DNA from 4 places in the Streptomyces sp. NPDC021019 genome. Region 1 is predicted to be linked to each of the others. Evidence: riboswitches for the same ligand, from Rfam matches in the RefSeq annotation. Region 1 holds a riboswitch; each other region holds the start of a gene.

Region 1 (2,885 bases):
GAAGGCCCCGGTGGGCGCCGGGGCCTTCGGACGGGGTCGCGCGGGGCGGGTCAGACGTTCAGTCCGTGGGAGCGCAGGTAGCCGACGGGGTCCATGTCGGAGCCGTAGTCGGGGCTGGTCCGGGCCTCGAAGTGCAGGTGCGGGCCGGTGGAGTTGCCGGTGGAGCCGGAGAGGCCGATCTGCTGGCCGGAGGAGACGCTCTGGCCGACGGAGACGCCGATCGAGGAGAGGTGGCCGTACTGGGTGTACGTGCCGTCCGTCATCCGGAGCACGATGTTGTTGCCGTACGCGCCGCCCCAGCCGGCCTCGACGACCGTCCCGGCGCCGACGGCGACGACGGAGCTGCCGGAGGCGGCCATGAAGTCCACGCCGGAGTGGCTGCCGGAGGACCAGAGCGAACCGCCGGACTTGTAGCCGGTGGTGACGTGAGAGCCGGCGACCGGCAGGTGGAAGGCGTTCAGGCGGGCGCGCTCGGCGGCGCGGGCGGCGCGGGCCTTCTCCTCACGGATCTCCTCGGCGCGGGCCTCGGCCTTGCGCTCGGCCTCCGCCTTCGCCTTGGCCTTGGCGGCCTTCTCGCGGGCCTCCGCGGCGGCCTTGGCCTTCGCCTTCGCGATCGCGTCGGCCTGCTGCTTCTGGGCGTGGGCCTGCGCGTCTATCTGCTCGGCGAGAGTGGCGTCGAGGGCGACGGCCTGGGTGAGGCCGGTGTCGGCGACCTGGGCGGCCTCGGTGTCCGCGGCGAGGGCCGGGGAGGCCAGCGAGCCGAGGACTCCGGTGGTGGCCAGAGCCGCGATGCCGGCGGCCTGGGCGCTCCGGCGCGTGAGGCGGCTCGGGGCACGGTGCTTCCCGGTGGCACGGGTGAACGCCATGGAGGGGCTGATCCTTTCCTTCCTTCTCGCCTACCGGGTTAGCTGACGGGTTCGGAGCAGGAAGGTCTCCTACGGATCCCCGCGCCGGTCTCGCGGCACGGACCTCCGATTCACCCCAGGGACTGCGTGGGTCCCCGGCTCCCCAGGCTCGCGCCTGACGGGGACTCGGCGATGGCTGCCCGGCGCCGCGGCTGCGGCATACGGGTGGCGGACAGCCGAGCCGACGCTAGGCCGGGCGGCTTCCCATCGCCAAACGGACCAGGGGATTTGTCGTACATCCCACAGGGCAGACAGGCATCCTCTCTCCCAAAGGTGATGGATTGGGTTAATCGACCAAAAAGGGAAGGACCCCGACGAATATGCGTTCGTCGGGGTCCTGTTCGCGGCGGTGGGCCACACCTGAGTCAGCCGGTGACGACGGACACCTCTCCGATGCCGAGGGCCTTCACGGGCTCCTCGATCCGGGCGGCGTCCCCCACGAGCACCGTGACCAGCCGGTCGACCGGGAAGGCGCTGACCACGGCGGCGGTCGCCTCCACGGTGCCCGTCTCGGCGAGCCGGGCGTAGAGGTGGGCCTGGTAGTCGTCGGGGAGGTGCTGCTCGACCTGGTCGGCCAGCGTGCTCGCGACGGAGGCGGCGGTCTCGAACTTCAGCGGGGCGACGCCCACCAGGTTCTGCACGGCCGTCTCACGCTCGGCGTCGGTCAGCCCCTCGGCGGCCAGCGTCCGCAGGACCTTCCAGAGGTCGTCCAGCGCCGGTCCGGTGGACTCCGTGTCCACCGAGCCGCTGATCGCGAGCATGGCCGCGCCGCCCGCGTCCGGGCCGCTGGAGCGCAGCACCTGGGCGAAGGCCCGCACCCCGTAGGTGTAGCCCTTCTCCTCGCGCAGCACCCGGTCCAGCCGGGAGGTGAGGGTGCCGCCCAGGCAGTAGGTGCCGAGCACCTGGGCGGGCCACACACGCTCGTGCCGGTCGGCGCCGATGCGACCGATCAGCAGCTGGGTCTGGACCGCGCCCGGCCGGTCCACGATCACGACGCGGCCGGTGTCGTTCGCGGTGATGGGCGGCACCGGGCGGGCCTGACCGGCGTTGCCCGACCAGTCGCCGAGGGTCTCCGCCAGCAGCGCGTCCAGGTCGATACCGGTCAGGTCGCCGACGATCACGGCCGTCGCGGTGGACGGACGGACATGGGCGTCGAAGAAGGCGCGCACGGCCCTCTCGTCGATCCGCCGGACGGTCTCCTCGGTGCCCAGGCGCGGGCGGGACATCCGGGCGGTGGCCGGGAACAGCTCCTTGGAGAGCTGCTTGGCGGCGCGCCGGGACGGGTTGGCGTGCTCGTGCGGGATCTCGTCGAGACGGTTGCCGACGAGGCGCTCGATCTCGCTCCCGTCGAACGCCGGGGCCCGCAGCGCCTCGGCGACCAGCCCGAGGGCCTTGGCCAGCCGGGAGACCGGGACCTCCAGGGAGACCCGGACGCCGGGGTGGTCGGCGTGCGCGTCGAGCGTGGCGCCGCAGCGCTCCAGCTCGGCGGCGAACTCCTCGGCGCTGTGCTTGTCGGTGCCCTCCGAGAGCGCCCGCGACATGATCGTGGCCACACCGTCCAGGCCCTCGGGCTCGGCCTCCAGCGGCGCGTCCAGGAAGATCTCCACCGCGACGACCTGCTGGCCGGGGCGGTGGCAGCGCAGCACGGTCAGCCCGTTGGGCAGGGCGCCGCGCTCGGGCGCCGGGAAGGCCCAGGGGCGGGCCGTGCCGGGCGTGGGCTGCGGGTGGTACTCCATGGCTACTCCAGTCACGGCGGCGTCGCTCACTTGTCCGCCCCCTCGTGCGCGTCGGCGCCATCGGTACCTGTCGCGCCCTCGTCGGACCCGTCGGCCTCGTCGGCCGGCTCGATGGGCTCGTACACCAGCACCGCCCGGTTGTCGGGGCGCAGGGCCGCCTCGGCGGCCGCGCGCACCTCCTCCGCGGTGACGTCCAGGACGCGGCCCACGGCGCTCAGGGCGAGCTGCGGGTCACCGAACAGGA
Region 2 (2,885 bases), on a different contig from region 1:
TGGCCCGGCCGCACATGACGTTGCCGTTGTCGCCCCAGCCCTTGCCGACCTCCTTGTTGAGGAGGGGCAGCGCGCCGGTGGCCTTGAGGCCGACGAGCAGCTTGCTGGTGCCCACGCTGCCCGCGGCGAAGAACACCTTGTCCGCCGTGACGGTCTTGGTGGCGGTCGTCCGGCCGACGGTGTCCAGCTGGTCGATGAGCACCGTGTAACCGCCGCCCGGTGCCGGGGTGACCGTGGTGACCCGGTGGAGCGGGGAGATGGCGACCCGGCCGGTGGCCCTGATCCGGTCGAGGTAGGTCTTCTGGAGCGATTTCTTGCCGTAGTTGTTGCCGTAGAGGATCTCGGCGTCCAGGGCCGACCGGGGGACGGTCCCGGCCGCCTCCCGCTTCATGTACTCCCAGTCGTAGACGGCGGGAACGAAGAGGAACGGGAAGCCGGAGCGCTGGGCGTGTTTCCGGCCGACCCGGGCGTACTGGTAGCAGTCGACGCTGTCGAACCAGGCGGGGTCGATGGCGGTGACGCCCAGTCCGCTGTTGGCGCGCGGGTAGTAGGTGCTGTACATCTCCTCGGCGTTCACCGTGGGGAGGATCGCGCCGAAGTTCTCCCGGCGTGGGGTGACGGCCATGCCGCCGTTGACCAGTGACCCACCGCCTACACCACGGCCCTGGTAGACGGTGATGCCGGCGAACTCCTCGGCGTCCAGGATGCCGGTGTAGCGGTTGACGTCCTTGTCGATCGGGAAGCCGAGGAAGTTGCTCAGCGGCTGCTTGGTCCGGGTCCGCAGCCAGAAGGAGCGGTCGTCGGGCCTGGTGGTGTTGGCGAAGATCTTGCCGTCCGCGCCCGGCGTGTCCCAGGCCATGCCCATCTCGACCATATGGACGTCGACGCCGGCCTGGGCGAGCCGGAGGGCGGCCACGGAGCCGCCGTAGCCGGTGCCGACGACCAGTACCGGCACCCGGGCCCCGGAGCCGATCGGCGCTGTTGCCGCCCGGACGCCCGCCCACGCGGGTGCGGTGTGCCCGGCGATCGCCGCAGCACCCAGAAGAGAACCTGTTCCAGCGATGAATCTTCGACGCGAGACACCCTTGGCCTCGGCATCTATCATGGTCGTGTCCTCCATGTGCCTTCCCTCACTCTCGACAGAGTGCAACAGGTTCTACTGTCGATCGCGTGGTAAGTCACGAGAAACTTGGGGGTAACTTCCCGGTACGCCCGAGGGGCCCCGGACCATGGGGTCCGGGGCCCCTCGGGCGCGGGCGCGAAGGATCAGTAGGCGCCGAAGACGTTGTCGATCGAGCCGTACCGGTCCGCGGCGTAGTTGCACGCGGCCGTGATGTTGGCGACCGGGTCGTAGCTGTCGGTCGAGGTGCCGGGCACGTGGTAGGCCTGGAACGTCGGGTCGATGACCTGGAGCAGCCCCTTGGACGGGGTGCCCTTGACCGCGTTGGAGTCCCAGTTGTTGATCGCGACCGGGTTGCCCGAGGACTCCCGCATGATGTTGCGGTGGATGCCCTCGTAGGTGCCGGGGATGCCCCGCTCGGCCATGACCGCCAGCGACTCCTTGATCCAGCCATCGAGGTCGTTCGTGTACGTGACGGCCTTTTCGGCGGCCGGCGCGGCCTTTGCCGCGGGCACGGCGTTGACGCGCTCCGAACGGTCGGCACGGTTCGCCTCGGCACCGCGCGCGGTGGACGGGGAAGCCTGGGCGGCCTTGTCCGCCTTACCGCCCGAAGGGGCCTCGGCCGTGGTTCCGAGGATCAGCTTGATTCCGGGCTGAATGAGATCGGGATTATCTCCGATGATCTTCCGGTTGCCTTCGTACAGCTTCTCCCAGCCGCCGCTGACAGAATATTCGCGGGCGATCTTGGAAAGCGTTTCACCGGCCGCCACGGAATGCTGGGCGGGCGCGGCCCGCACGGCGGAATTCGCCTGGGCCACCGAGGCGGGCGCCACGGCCTGCTGCGGCGCGGCGGCGGGCACCGGGGCCGCGAAGGCACTGGTGGCACCGATCACCGGGAGGGCGAGGACGGCTCCACCGGTGGTCACGGCGGCGAGGCCGCGGCGCAGCGAGGTGGACTGGGAACGACGGTGCTTACCCTGTGCGGGCATGGGGGATTTCCTCTCCGGCGCCTGCGGGGTGAGCTGTCGGGTTCAGACGGGAGATGTCTGGCCGCACGCTCGTGCGGCTTCACCCCAAGCCGTTCCGGTCACGGATCGGCGACTTACCTGGGTCCCCCGCTCCTGCCGTACGTGAGTGGGTTTCGGATTCCCGGACGGCGGCAGGATTCGGCGTTCCATCCGGATTGACGGTGACCGTAGGCGAGAAACATCGAACAGAACAAGCCCCACATTCCGAAGCTCCTTTTCCGCGCAAGATCGAAAGGCGGAATCGCCGGATCGGATCATTCCGTCACGCCGTCAACTTTCCCCGCACGGAAGGGAACCGATGCTTCCGCTTCCGCGTCGCCCGCTTCGGACGTGACGCTCACCACTTCCTCGCGGCGATGGCGAAAATGAGCTCAAACAAATACCCCAGCAACCCCAATAGGCCCCTTATTTAGCAGAATTCCCAAAAGAACCAAATCGCCCATACCGGCACAAGAAAACGGGCTAATCGGGCACTCCAGGCGGGGCCGGTCGAAGGGCCCGCGGGGCGATCGCTTACGGTGTGCGGTGGAGACTAGTAAGCCAACCCTTACCTCCGACGTACGCTGTACCTGCCCGCGTTCGCCCGCCCCGAAGGATCACCACGCCATGACACGCCCCGTCCGCGTCGCCATTGTCGGAGCCGGCCCCGCCGGTATCTACGCTGCGGACGCGCTGCTCAAATCCGAGGTCTGCCAGGACCCGGGGGTCTCCATCGACCTCTTCGAGCGCATGCCCGC
Region 3 (2,885 bases), on a different contig from region 1:
CCGGAACCGGATCCCGTACCCGAACCGCCGCCGGACTCCTTCGCCGCCTCTTCGCGGGCCTTCTCCTCGGCCTCGGCCTTCTCCTTCGCCTCGGCGGCCTGCCGGGCGGCCAGCTTCGCCGCCTTCTCCTTCGCCTCGGCCTCCTTCTCGCGCTCCAGCTCCGCAAGCCGCGCCTTCTCCTCGGCGGTCAGCCTCGACAGCAGGCCCCGGGCCTCGGTGAGCTTGGTCTGCACGTCCTTCTTGCTGGAGGCGAGCGTGGCCTGCGTCTCGGTGAGGGTCTCCAGGCTCTTCACCGCCTCCGCGCGCTTCTTCGCCGCCGAGGCCTGCTGCGTACGGACCTCGTCGACGGCCTTCTGCTGCCGTTCCGTCGCCCGGTCCATCAGCCGGCTCTGGTCGAAGTACCCCTGCGGGTTGTCCGCCAGGAAGAACGTCGCCGCGGGCGCGATGCCCCCGTTGCGGTACTGGGCCGCGGCGTAGGAGCCCAGCGCCCGGCGCGCCTCGTTGATCTTCTCGGCACGCTTCGCCACGTCGGAGAGCAGCGTGTCGACCTTCGTCTGCTGGGACGCGGAGGCGGCCTTGGCCCGGTTGTACTCCTGGGTCGCGGTGCCCGCCTGTCGGTACAGGGCGTCGACCTTCTTCCGCACTTCCTCGATGGCGGGCTTCGGCTCCGCCGGTGCGGCCGTGGCGCTCTGCGTGGAGAGCAGCGTCACGGAGGCGAGCGCGGCCGTCGTCAGCCCGACGGCGGGGGTGGTGGTGCGCACCTTCGTGCGCGGCTTGCGATGCGATGCCAAGACCGGCATCTCCTTCCGTGGACCGCCTACCGGGTTAGCTGTCGGGTTCGGACGGAACGGAAGGCTGTCCTACGGTCCGGACGCGAGGGCACGGACCGATTCACCCCGGTGCTGCGTGTGGGTCCCCGGTTCCGAACCACCGGCGCGGCAGGACGGATTCGGCAGAGGTGTCCGTCAGGCGTGGTTCGCCTCAGGGAGGTACGGATCACCTGATCGAGCACGCTAGCCAACCGGCACCGCCGCTGGGAAGGACGATGAGCGATATGCCCGATACATTTTCGTGACCTTTCCGGATCGGGCGTCCGGCACCCCCTCCGACCGGGCACTCCTTCACGGAACGTCGCCGTCCGGTCCCCGTGCGTACGGGTGGCGGTGTGGTGTGAGCGGCCCCTTCTCGCCTTCGGCGGAAGGTTGTCAGTCCGGCCGCCTAGACTCGGGAGGCGATGAGCAGCCTCTTTGACGACAGTTTCCTGACCGGCCTCCAGCCCGCGGAGGACGGCCCCCCGCCGCCCCCCGAGGACCACGCGCCCGAAGCGGTGCCGGAGGGTCTCTTCGGGGGCGTCTACGACGCGCCCCCGCCGCCCCGGGACGGGTACTACCGTGACGGTCACGCGCGCCCGGTGATCGACTCCGCCGCCCTGCTCGACGGGTTGAACACCGAGCAGCGCGCCGCCGTCGTGCACGCCGGGTCCCCGCTGCTCATCGTCGCCGGAGCCGGCTCCGGCAAGACCCGCGTCCTCACCCACCGCATCGCCCACCTGCTGGCCGAGCGCGGGACGCACCCCGGCCAGATCCTCGCGATCACCTTCACCAACAAGGCCGCGGGCGAGATGAAGGAGCGCGTCGAGCAGCTCGTCGGCCCCCGCGCCAACGCCATGTGGGTCATGACCTTCCACAGCGCGTGCGTCCGCATCCTGCGCCGCGAGTCGAAGAAGCTCGGCTTCACCTCGTCGTTCTCGATCTACGACGCCGCCGACTCCAAGCGCCTGATGGCCCTGGTCTGCCGCGACCTCGACCTGGACCCGAAGCAGTTTCCGCCGAAGTCCTTCACCGCCAAGGTCTCCAACCTCAAGAACGAGCTCATCGACGAGGAGACCTTCGCCGGGCAGGCCATGGACGGGTTCGAGAAGACCCTGGCCCAGGCGTACGCGCTCTACCAGGCCCGCCTGCGCGAGGCCAACGCTCTGGACTTCGACGACATCATCATGACGACGGTCCACCTCCTCCAGGCCTTCCCGGACGTCGCCGAGCACTACCGCCGCCGCTTCCGCCACGTCCTCGTCGACGAGTACCAGGACACCAACCACGCCCAGTACACGCTGGTACGCGAGCTGGTTGGCCCGGCCGGGGAGGCCGACGCACCCGCCGAGCTGTGCGTGGTGGGCGACGCGGACCAGTCGATCTACGCCTTCCGGGGCGCGACCATCCGCAACATCCTCCAGTTCGAGGAGGACTACCCGAGCGCGACGACGATCCTCCTGGAGCAGAACTACCGCTCCACGCAGACGATCCTCTCCGCCGCCAACGCCGTCATCGAGCGCAACGAGAGCCGCCGCCCCAAGAACCTCTGGACCAACGCCGGCAGCGGCGCCCGCATCACCGGCTACGTCGCCGACACCGAGCACGACGAGGCGCAGTTCGTCGCCGACGAGATCGACCGGCTCACCGACGCGGGCGACGCGAAGGCGGGCGACGTCGCCGTCTTCTACCGGACCAACGCCCAGTCCCGTGTCTTCGAAGAGATCTTCATCCGCGTGGGCCTGCCCTACAAGGTCGTCGGCGGTGTGCGCTTCTACGAGCGCAAGGAGGTCCGGGACGTCCTGGCCTACCTCCGGGTCCTCGCCAACCCCGAGGACACCGTCCCGCTGCGCCGCATCCTCAATGTTCCCAAGCGCGGCATCGGCGACCGCGCCGAAGCGATGATCGACGCCCTGTCGATGCGCGAGAAGATCTCCTTCCCGCAGGCACTGCGCCGTGTCGACGAGGCGTACGGCATGGCCGCCCGCTCGTCCAACGCCGTCAAGCGCTTCAACACGCTGATGGAGGAGCTGCGCACGATCGTCGAGTCCGGCGCCGGACCCGCCGTCGTCCTGG
Region 4 (2,885 bases), on a different contig from region 1:
GCGTCGGTCACACCTTGCTCACGCGTCACCTGTGCGCCGAAGCAGACACGGAGTCCGGCACGGAGTCCGCTGCGCGGCGCTCGGGCCACTCGCTTGTCAGTCGCACGGAAGGCATACCCATGGGCTCCGCGAACGGCAGACACCGCCGCCCTCGTCAGGCACCCGCCATCATCGTCGCCGCGGGCGTGACGGGTTCGGCCATCGCCATCCCGCTGCTCGGCGCCGGCGGCGCGCACGCGGCCGAGGCCACCACCTGGGACCGGGTCGCCGAGTGCGAGAGCGGCGGCATGTGGAGCGCCGATCTCGGCAACGGCTACTACGGCGGGCTCCAGTTCTCGCAGGAGACCTGGTCGGCGTACGGCGGCACCGCGTTCGCGCCCCGCGCCGACCTCGCGAGCCGATCGCAGCAGATCTCCGTCGCCGAGAAGGTCCTGGACGACCAGGGCCCGAAGGCGTGGCCCAGCTGCGCGGTGATCTCCGGCCTCGCGGTGGACGGCGGCCTGCCCGGCGTCGACCCGGGCACCTCCCCGTCCGCGGATCCGTCGGTGGACCCCTCGACGGACCCCTCGGCCGACCCGGCCTCTCCCCCGACCGACGAAGCGGACTCAACCGGTGGCTCCGGTGGCTCCGGCAAGGGCGGGAAGAGCGGTGAGGCGGACGGGAGCGGCAGTGGTGGCGCGGAGAAGGGGGGCGAGGCTCCCGACTCCTCGGTGACGCCCTCCGCCCCGCCCGCCTCCGACGCCCCCGACGCCTCGGACCCCTCCACCGCCCCCGACGCCTCGGCGGACGAGGGCGGCAAGGGGGGCAAGCACCGGGGCGCCCCCGCGCCCGAGGAGGCCGACGCGGGCCGGCAGGACGGTCCCCGCGACTCCGGCCGGCACGCCTCGCGCGGCGAAGGCGACGCGCGGGACGGCGGCGCGGCGACGGCCGACGGGTACACGGTGCGGCCCGGGGACAACCTCTGGACGATCGCCGACGCCCAGGAGGTCCCCGGCGGCTGGACCGGCCTGTACGAGACGAACAGGGGCCTCCTGGGCTCCGACCCGGACCTGATCCTGCCCGGCCAGAACCTGGACCTGGGCCTGGACCGGGGTGCGGTCGAGGACGGTGACCGGGGTGCGGGCAAGAGCGCGGACCCGGCCGCGCCGGAGGGCGCCGAGACGCCCGCCGCCAACTGAGCGAATCGGGAAAACCCCCCGAAAATCGAGGCAGTTAAGAGGCCTATGTCCACTTTGTGTAAGTGAGACATGGGTCTCTTTGCTTCAACTGGCGCGCTCCGTCCGGCTGGTCCGGATGCATCGCCCCCCACCTGCGGAAACACCCCCAAGGCCATGGCGAGTTCGGGCTGATTGCCCCCTATGTCCATCTTTGAATGTCGGGGTTGCCTGTGTTTACGGTCGGAACCGCTCGCACCGCGGGCCCCGTCGACCGTCACGCCGAATCCTGCCGTCGGTCGAAGGGAACAGACGCGTAAGCGCCGTAGGCAGGAGCGGGGGACCCAGGTAAGCCGCCGGGTCCGGACGCCTCGTCGAACCGACGAGGACGTACGGGACCGGCTAGGGGTGAAGTCGCGAGCAGCACCGCGCGACCGGGCAACTCATCAGCCCGAACCCGACAGCTCACCTCGTAGGCGTCGGTGAGGAGATTCGTTCCATGCTGCTGAACAGCAAGGGCAAGCACCGCCGCCCGTCCAAGGCCACCCGTATCGCCACCCTCGCGGGTGTCACCGGTGCCGCCATCGCGGTCCCGCTGATGGGCGCGACCAACGCTTCCGCCGCCTCCGTCGAGACCTGGGACGCCGTCGCCCAGTGCGAGTCCGGCGGCAACTGGTCCATCAACACCGGCAACGGCTACTACGGCGGACTGCAGTTCTCGCAGTCCAGCTGGGCCGCCGCCGGCGGTACGCAGTACGCCTCCCGTGCCGACCTGGCCTCCAAGGACCAGCAGATCGCCACCGCCGAGAAGCTCCTCGACATGCAGGGCCCGGGCGCCTGGGCCTGCGCCGGCGCCGGCGGCCTCACCAACGACGGTGTGGACCCGGGCGTGAACACCGGCTCCGGCTCCGGCGAGAGCAAGCCCGAGCAGGCGCAGCCCGAGCGCCAGGCCGAGCAGCCCACCACGCGCTCCGAGCAGCGCGAGGCCCCCAAGGCCGAGAGCAAGAAGACCGTCACCACCCCGACCGGCGAGAAGGTCCAGAAGGGCGACGGCGAGTACAAGGTCGAGGCCGGCGACACCCTGAGCACCATCGCCGAGGCGGAGGGCGTCAAGGGCGGCTGGAGCAAGCTCTTCAAGCTCAACGACGACATCGTCAAGGACGCCGACCTGATCTTCCCGGGTCAGCAGCTCCACCTGAAGTAACAGCCGTCTCTCCTCCCCGGAGGAGAAGCGTCCGGCGGCACTTCTCCTCGCACGGCTCCCCGGCCCGGCGCGCTCGTCCCACCAGCGCGCCGGGCCGGGTTCTTCGTGGCGGCGGGGCGCCGATGGCCCGCATGTGTTCACCTCTTGTCATTACCGCTCAGTAGGTTTCTAGAGTTTTGTCCCGTGATGCAGGTTCTTGGGCCCTTTTTCGTCCCAGGAGGCGGGCGGTCGGCTGGCCGACGTGGCCGGGCCCGATAGGCTCGTGCCGCAAGGCCACAGTGACCCTGCACAACCAGTGTCAGATCCCAGAAGGAGATGCCTCGTGCCGTCCATCGACGTCGTCGTAGCCAGGGAAATCCTCGACTCCCGGGGCAACCCCACGGTCGAGGTCGAGGTTGGCCTCGACGACGGCAGCACGGGCCGTGCTGCTGTTCCGTCCGGAGCCTCCACCGGTGCGTTCGAGGCCATCGAGCTTCGCGACGGTGACCCCAACCGCTACATGGGCAAGGGTGTCGAGAAGGCCGTCC

What was found. Region 1 has a riboswitch for cyclic di-AMP ahead of ACH4RG_RS34495 (M23 family metallopeptidase). Riboswitches for the same ligand answer to the same signal wherever they lie in the genome.
Region 2: linked by a shared signal. The riboswitch ahead of ACH4RG_RS21130 (transglycosylase SLT domain-containing protein) and the one ahead of ACH4RG_RS34495 (M23 family metallopeptidase) in region 1 are both predicted to bind cyclic di-AMP.
Region 3: linked by a shared signal. The riboswitch ahead of ACH4RG_RS06195 (NlpC/P60 family protein) and the one ahead of ACH4RG_RS34495 (M23 family metallopeptidase) in region 1 are both predicted to bind cyclic di-AMP.
Region 4: linked by a shared signal. The riboswitch ahead of ACH4RG_RS23580 (transglycosylase family protein) and the one ahead of ACH4RG_RS34495 (M23 family metallopeptidase) in region 1 are both predicted to bind cyclic di-AMP.

Annotation. Positions count from the first base shown of each region.
Region 1 covers NZ_JBIRQR010000010.1:115,484-118,368, reverse strand. The annotation lists gene ACH4RG_RS34495 (M23 family metallopeptidase) at 51-866, opposite strand; cyclic di-AMP (ydaO/yuaA leader) riboswitch at 880-1,047, opposite strand; gene ACH4RG_RS34490 (M16 family metallopeptidase) at 1,271-2,641, opposite strand; gene ACH4RG_RS34485 (M16 family metallopeptidase) at 2,668-2,885, opposite strand, start outside.
Region 2 covers NZ_JBIRQR010000003.1:804,576-807,460, reverse strand. The annotation lists gene ACH4RG_RS21135 (GMC oxidoreductase) at 1-1,120, opposite strand, end outside; gene ACH4RG_RS21130 (transglycosylase SLT domain-containing protein) at 1,267-2,109, opposite strand; cyclic di-AMP (ydaO/yuaA leader) riboswitch at 2,115-2,302, opposite strand; gene ACH4RG_RS21125 (FAD-dependent oxidoreductase) at 2,755-2,885, shown strand, end outside.
Region 3 covers NZ_JBIRQR010000001.1:1,314,742-1,317,626, forward strand. The annotation lists gene ACH4RG_RS06195 (NlpC/P60 family protein) at 1-800, opposite strand, end outside; cyclic di-AMP (ydaO/yuaA leader) riboswitch at 799-965, opposite strand; gene pcrA (DNA helicase PcrA) at 1,235-2,885, shown strand, end outside.
Region 4 covers NZ_JBIRQR010000004.1:199,545-202,429, reverse strand. The annotation lists gene ACH4RG_RS23585 (transglycosylase family protein) at 120-1,178, shown strand; cyclic di-AMP (ydaO/yuaA leader) riboswitch at 1,466-1,648, shown strand; gene ACH4RG_RS23580 (transglycosylase family protein) at 1,654-2,358, shown strand; gene eno (phosphopyruvate hydratase) at 2,681-2,885, shown strand, end outside.